Thermosynechococcus vestitus BP-1: one gene and its partner. The protein of the gene in region 1 interacts with the protein of each later gene in a pairwise test. Links are inferred from orthologs where the notes say so. Each region holds a gene or a part of one and is shown on either strand. Other genes may lie near its edges. The genes, in order: TLL_RS03880 and TLL_RS08580.

What was found.
Region 2: the proteins of TLL_RS03880 (region 1) and TLL_RS08580 interact in binary tests that used the Escherichia coli proteins (3 or more experiments, as listed by UniProt). The link is inferred for Thermosynechococcus vestitus BP-1 from one-to-one orthologs.

The regions. Positions count from the first base shown.
Region 1 is NC_004113.1:790,398-793,645, forward strand. Bases 41-2,965 are described here. They hold TLL_RS03880 (glutamate-5-semialdehyde dehydrogenase), read left to right. Parts: upstream 41-817; coding sequence 818-2,113; downstream 2,114-2,965. Other genes in these bases: glgA (glycogen synthase GlgA), read right to left, coding at 41-682; ppsA (phosphoenolpyruvate synthase), read left to right, coding at 2,473-2,965. Outside these bases: more of glgA, read right to left, coding at 1-40; more of ppsA, read left to right, coding at 2,966-3,248. UniProt on the Escherichia coli protein: Catalyzes the NADPH-dependent reduction of L-glutamate 5-phosphate into L-glutamate 5-semialdehyde and phosphate. The product spontaneously undergoes cyclization to form 1-pyrroline-5-carboxylate.
Region 2 is NC_004113.1:1,771,675-1,774,866, forward strand. The notes cover bases 121-2,989. They hold TLL_RS08580 (sulfate/molybdate ABC transporter ATP-binding protein), read left to right. Parts: upstream 121-984; coding sequence 985-1,995; downstream 1,996-2,989. Other genes in these bases: TLL_RS08575 (ParA family protein), read left to right, coding at 121-626; TLL_RS08590 (HAD family hydrolase), read left to right, coding at 2,155-2,937. Outside these bases: more of TLL_RS08575, read left to right, coding at 1-120; TLL_RS08600 (PspA/IM30 family protein), read right to left, coding at 3,070-3,192. UniProt on the Escherichia coli protein: Part of the ABC transporter complex CysAWTP involved in sulfate/thiosulfate import. Responsible for energy coupling to the transport system.

The DNA of each region.
Region 1 (3,248 bases):
TACCATTGAGAATGCCAGAGAGTTTGCCACTAATAAACGATAGCAATCCCTCCAATTTTTCGCCATATTCAGGGGTTTTAATCTGTTCGGCGTAGGTGGGCGAAACGGTATTGACGCGATCGGCATACTGCAACGCTGCCGCCATTGTATTATGGCCCTGCATGTACCACGGACACCAAGTAATTTGCTCTAGGCGCCACCGCCAAGGTCCTTGATAGGCCAAGTTATGGATCGTAAACACGGTGGTAATGTCGGGATCCTGATGCATCCAGACGGGGATCATGCCCGTGTGCCAATCGTGGCAATGGATAATTTGGGGTTTCCAGTAGTTCCAAGCAAATTCTGCTGCCCCATTGGCAAAAAAGGTGAACCGCCAGTCCTCATCCTCACCGTAGTAGATGCGGCGGGGATTAAAGCAGGGATGGCCAAAAAGGTAAAGGGGAACATCCGACCCCGGCAACACGGTTTCATAGACATGGAATGTCTGAAACATGGCATGGCCAATCCAGATGGGGTCCTTGGGAATCTCCACCTTATCGGGCAAGAAGCCATAATAGGGCATAAAAATGCGCACATCATGTCCCATGCGGCGTAACACCTTGGGCAGAGAGCCAACCACATCTCCCATGCCTCCCACTTTCGCCAGTGGTGCCGCCTCAGCAGCAACAAATAGAATTCGCATGATCCTCCTGAACCTGTTTTTTGGCCAATTCTAGGGCAATGCAATTGCCGTTAACCTACCACAAGTGCGGGACAATTTGGCGTACGATCGCCCTTAAGGATTTCTCCTGATGTGTCTTTGGAATTGACAACCCCTATGACCAATTCTCCCCTCGTGCAACGGGTCAAAGAAGTTCATGAGCAGGCGCGTCTGCTGGCCACGCTCGATGCGGCTGCCCGCAATGGGGCCCTGGAACAGGTGGCCTGTGCCCTTGAGGAGGCGCGGGAGGAGATTCTGGCGGCCAATGCTGCCGATTGTGAGCAAGCCAAGGCCAATCAGCTCAATGCCTCGCTCTATGCTCGCCTGGAATTGAGTCCCAGTAAACTAGCGGCGGCGATCGCTGGCGTACGTCAAGTGGCTGCTCTCCCGGATCCCCTTGGCCAGCGTCAACTCCATCGAGAATTGGATACGGGGCTCATTCTCAGTCGCGTCACCTGTCCCCTTGGGGTGCTAGGGGTGATTTTTGAGGCGCGCCCTGATGCAGTCGTGCAGATAGCTTCCTTGGCGATTAAATCAGGGAATGGCGCCATTCTCAAGGGAGGACAGGAGGCCAGTCGCTCTTGCCAAACGATTATGCAGACGATTCATAGGGGCCTAGAGAAGTCGGCAGTGCCCGCGGGGGCGATCGCCCTCCTGACGCAGCGATCGGAAATCAGCGAACTGCTGCAATTGGATCAGTGGGTTGATCTCATCATTCCGCGAGGTTCCAATGAATTTGTGCGTTATATCCAGAACAATACGCGGATTCCCGTGCTGGGCCACGCCGATGGTCTTTGTCATCTCTATGTGGATCGGGCAGCGGATCTTGAAAAGGCGATCGCCATTACCCTCGACGCCAAAACCCAGTATCCTGCCGCCTGTAACGCTATTGAGACCCTCCTTGTTCACCGCGATATTGCCGAGGCATTTTTACCCAAAGTGGCTGCTGCCTTGCAACAGGCAGGCGTTGAGCTACGGGGGGACGCGATCGCCTGCGACCTCGTACCCATGAGCCTTGCCAGTGAAGCCGACTGGGCCACAGAATATTGCGATTTGATCCTCGCCATCAAAGTCGTGCCCGATCTCGATGCCGCCCTGGATCACATTGCCACCTACGGCTCCGGTCACACGGAAGCCATTGTCACTGAGGATGCCGCCGCCGCCGCTCGTTTTCTCCAAGAAGTGGATGCGGCGGGTGTCTTTCACAATTGTTCCACCCGCTTTGCCGATGGCTTCCGCTACGGCTTTGGTGCCGAAGTCGGTATCAGTACCCACAAATTACCGCCCCGAGGACCCGTGGGGCTAGAGGGATTAGTGACCTACAAATATCAACTGGTGGGAAACGGCCACATTGTGGCCACCTATAGCGGTGCCAATGCCAGGCCCTTTACCCATCGCGATTTGGACTGCTAACGAATTTAAGGGATTGTTAAGCCACAGACAAAGCCAATTTTTCTGTTTCAGAATGGAGATATAGGGCAACAGGGATTTCCCTACCGTGCAGATGACACCCTCTGTAAAGGTTGTCTATCAAGGTCTATCAAGTGACCGGTGGCAATGTATTGCCTACTTTACTCAGTATCTGAGCAGCCTCTCTTTGTCAACGGATGATTAGGACTTGGGAATTGCGTGCAGTTAGGTAATTGAGAGATTCACGATAGCAAGGGGAGCCAAAACCCCTCAAAACTTTAACCGCTCAAGCACTGCTGTTGCATCCCCATAGAACAGCAAAGGGCACCATCAATGCAACTTAAATCTTTAGGAGCATAACAATGACTCAATCTATTCCTAGACCAACCAGTGAAATAACAAATCGGGAAACAGCATTTGTTTTAGAACTCAATGCCTTGAGCTGCAAAGACCTGCCACTGGTGGGGGGCAAGAACTCTTCCTTGGGGGAAATGCTCCAACAACTCACTCCCAAAGGTATTAATGTCCCCGATGGTTTTGCAACAACCGCCTATGCCTATCGTTACTTTATTCAAGCGGGAAATCTTGAGACGCAACTGCGGCGGCTCCTCGAAGGCCTTGATGTTGAGGATGTAACAGAACTCCACCGCGTGGGTCAGACGATTCGCTCGCTAATTTTACATACTCCGTTTCCCCCGGAATTGACGGATGCGATTGCTGCCGCCTACCAAAAAATGTGCGATCGCTATGGTCCGAATACGGACGTGGCGGTTCGCTCCAGTGCTACCGCTGAAGATCTGCCCGATGCGAGCTTTGCCGGTCAGCAGGAAACCTACCTCAATGTCCATGGCCTCAAGGGCGTTCTCGATGCCTGTCATCGCTGCTTTGCGTCGCTGTTTACGGATCGGGCAATCTCCTACCGCCAGATCAAGGGCTTTGATCACTTCAATGTGGCGTTGTCCGTGGGAGTGCAAAAAATGGTGCGCTCTGACTTGGCCTGCTCTGGGGTGATGTTCTCCATTGACACAGAAACAGGCTTTAAGGACACGGCTCTCATTACTGCCGCCTATGGCCTTGGTGAAAACGTTGTCCAGGGTGCCGTCAACCCCGATGAATACTTAGTTTTCAAGCCAACCTT
Region 2 (3,192 bases), 980 kb from region 1 along the record:
GCACCAGTAGCAGTATCAAATCTGCCCATATTTTTGATGTCATTCCCGCTGCGCCACAACTGCAAAGTCTCCTCATTCAGGCAATGCAAACCCAAAATCCACCCATTACCCGTCTGCGGGAGCGCCTCGCCCCCTTGCGCGATCGCTACGACTACATCCTCATTGACTGCCCCAGTGCCTGGCTCTTTTTAAGTAAGAGCGCCCTATATGCCAGTGACGCCGTTTTGATTCCCACCCGCCACACCGATCTCTCCTCCCTCAACAATGCAGCTCAGGTGATTCACCAATTTCTCTTTCATGAAATCCACCCATTGCGCCGTGAAGGGGGACCCCTGCCTTTACCCATTTTCTTTAATGGGGCTCCGACAACCGCCAAGGCAATGGCCGTTGCCCAAGCAGAAATTGAACGGATTCTCCAGAAACTCCCCCACCTCACCCCCTACTTTTGGCCACAGTATCAAGCTAATGACACGACTGTATTTGCCATTCCTGAATATGCTGTCATTTCCCGTGCCGCCTTTGCCCGTGTTCCTGCTGTGTTCAAAGATAAGCGCGTCCTAGGCTTCTATCAGGCATTGGTGCAGACCTATCTTCGTCCCCTAGCGCCTACCAATGACCTCCCCTAACAGACAACTTTCTAACAGGATTTATAAAAAATCTAAAAACAGAAATTGCTTGCTCCCCCTAAACTGAAATTGGCCCTTGCCGAGCAGTAGTCATAACTGAGCCTGTTACCCCCTCCCCAACCACTAACGTTTTGAAAACTGTAGAGTCAATCCAGTCGCCACGGGCGGAACTCACCCCCCGTAAAGGTTCCGTGAAACGTTCAACATCGTAGAGGCCAAAATAAGGGCAGAACGGGACGATGACGACCTCCTTCGTCTCTGGACGAGGGTCTGAGGAGGTGTTTGCTCTGTAGGCAAAGACACAAGCTGCAAAACTACGGTAATCTTATAGAGAAACTAGAGTATTACTGGCAGTGCTATGGGCATCACCATTGAAAACGTTTCTAAGTCCTTTGGTTCCTTTCAAGCAGTCAAGCAGGTGGATTTGGATATTGCCAGTGGCTCTTTAGTGGCGCTGTTGGGGCCCTCCGGTTCTGGCAAATCAACCCTACTGCGGCTGATTGCGGGTCTAGAGATGCCCGACACTGGACGGATTCTGCTCACGGGCAAGGACGCCACCTATCAAAGTGTTCAAGAGCGTAATATTGGCTTCGTCTTTCAGCACTATGCCCTTTTTAAGCACATGACGGTGCGCCAAAATATCGCCTTTGGCCTAGAGCTGCGCAAGGTGCCCCGTGCCAAGATCAACGCTCGGGTGGCGGAACTGCTCGAGTTGGTGCAGTTGACTGGCTTGGGCGATCGCTACCCCTCTCAGCTCTCAGGGGGACAGCGCCAGCGGGTGGCTCTTGCCCGTGCCCTTGCGGTAGAGCCCAAGGTGCTGTTGCTCGATGAGCCGTTTGGTGCCCTCGATGCCAAAGTGCGCAAGGAACTGCGAGCATGGTTACGCCGCCTCCATGACGATGTCCATGTGACAACGGTCTTCGTGACCCACGACCAAGAGGAAGCCATGGAGGTCGCAGATCAAATTGTCGTCATGAACAAAGGGCAAGTGGAGCAGGTGGGCACCCCCGCTGAAATTTACGACCATCCCGCCAGCCCCTTTGTGATGAGCTTTATTGGCCCCGTCAATGTCTTACGCTCTCGGGTTTTCCAACAAAGTGAAGGTACGGCTGCTCACTGCGATATTTTTCTGCGGCCGCGCGACATCATTATTGAAACCCGTCCCAATGGCAACACCGTCTCAGCCCGCATTCACCGCATCATTCACTTAGGCTGGGAAATTCAGGTGGAACTGCGCCTAGACGATGGGCAGGAATTGATGGCCCACCTCTCGCGAGAGCGATTTGACGAGCTGCACCTTGAACCCCAACAGCAGGTCTTTATTAAGCCACGGGAGGCAAAGTCCTTTCCCCTTTACTACAGCATTTAGGCACGAAAAAAAATCAGTCCATCCCTTGAACAACGGTCCCTAGACTTGCTATGCTAACAAAGCGATGCAATGGGGTGTCGCCAAGCGGTAAGGCAGCGGGTTTTGGTCCCGCCATTCGGGGGTTCGAATCCTCCCGCCCCAGTTAGGTCTTAGAACTCAATGGCACCAACACTGCCCTCATTGCTGGCCTTGGATTTTGATGGCGTTCTCTGCAACGGCCTGCGGGAATATTTTCAAACCAGTTGGCGAGTGTATCAGCAGGTGTGGCCTGAGCCGCTCCTTGGGATTTCCCTAGAGCAACTAGAAAGGGAATTTGGTCAATTGCGCCCTGTGATTACGGTGGGGTGGGAGATGCCGCTGCTGTTGCGGGCAATTGTTGCAGGTACCCCTGCTCAACAGATTCTCCAAGATTGGCCAAAGGTGCGCGATCGCCTGCTGGCTACCTATCATCTCACTGCCGCTGATTTAGGAGCACGCGTGGACGGCCTGCGCGATCGCTGGATTGAAACGGACTGGCAAAGCTGGTTGGCGCTCCATGACTTTTATGACGGTGTCATAGCCGCTTTGCAACACTGGCAGGCCCAAGGGCAAGCCCTCGCCATTGTCACCACCAAAGAGCAGCGCTTTGTCACCTATTTACTGGAGCAGGCGGGCCTCTCTTTTCCCTCGGAGGCCATCTATGGCAAAGAGCAACAGCAGCCAAAACCTGTGATTCTTCAGGCGCTGCAGTCAACCTATGGTGCCCCCCTGTGGTTTGTTGAGGATCGCCTTGGGGCCCTCCTACAGGTTGCCGTGACACCAGAACTAGGGCAAACAGAACTTTTCTTGGCCGCCTGGGGCTATACCACGGCGGGCGATCGCGCCCAGGCTGAGGCCCATCCGCGCATCCATCTCCTCAGCCTAGAACAATTTTGCCAATTTCCCCACTGGCTGCCCCCCTAACCCCTTGTCTTTCAAGGCGGTTTTCTCTATACTGAAAAAGCTGTGAAACAGCGCGGGTCGCTAGCTCAGCGGTAGAGCACTCGGCTTTTAACCGATTGGTCTTGGGTTCGAATCCCAGGCGACCCACTTCACCTAACCCTCTAGGAGGCGGCGGAGCTCTGCGATATCGTCATCAACAGATTTACTTTGAGACGATGAACGGGTGCGGGGTGCGTCCTGCACTTCGGGAGCAGAGACATTGATATGGATATTCAC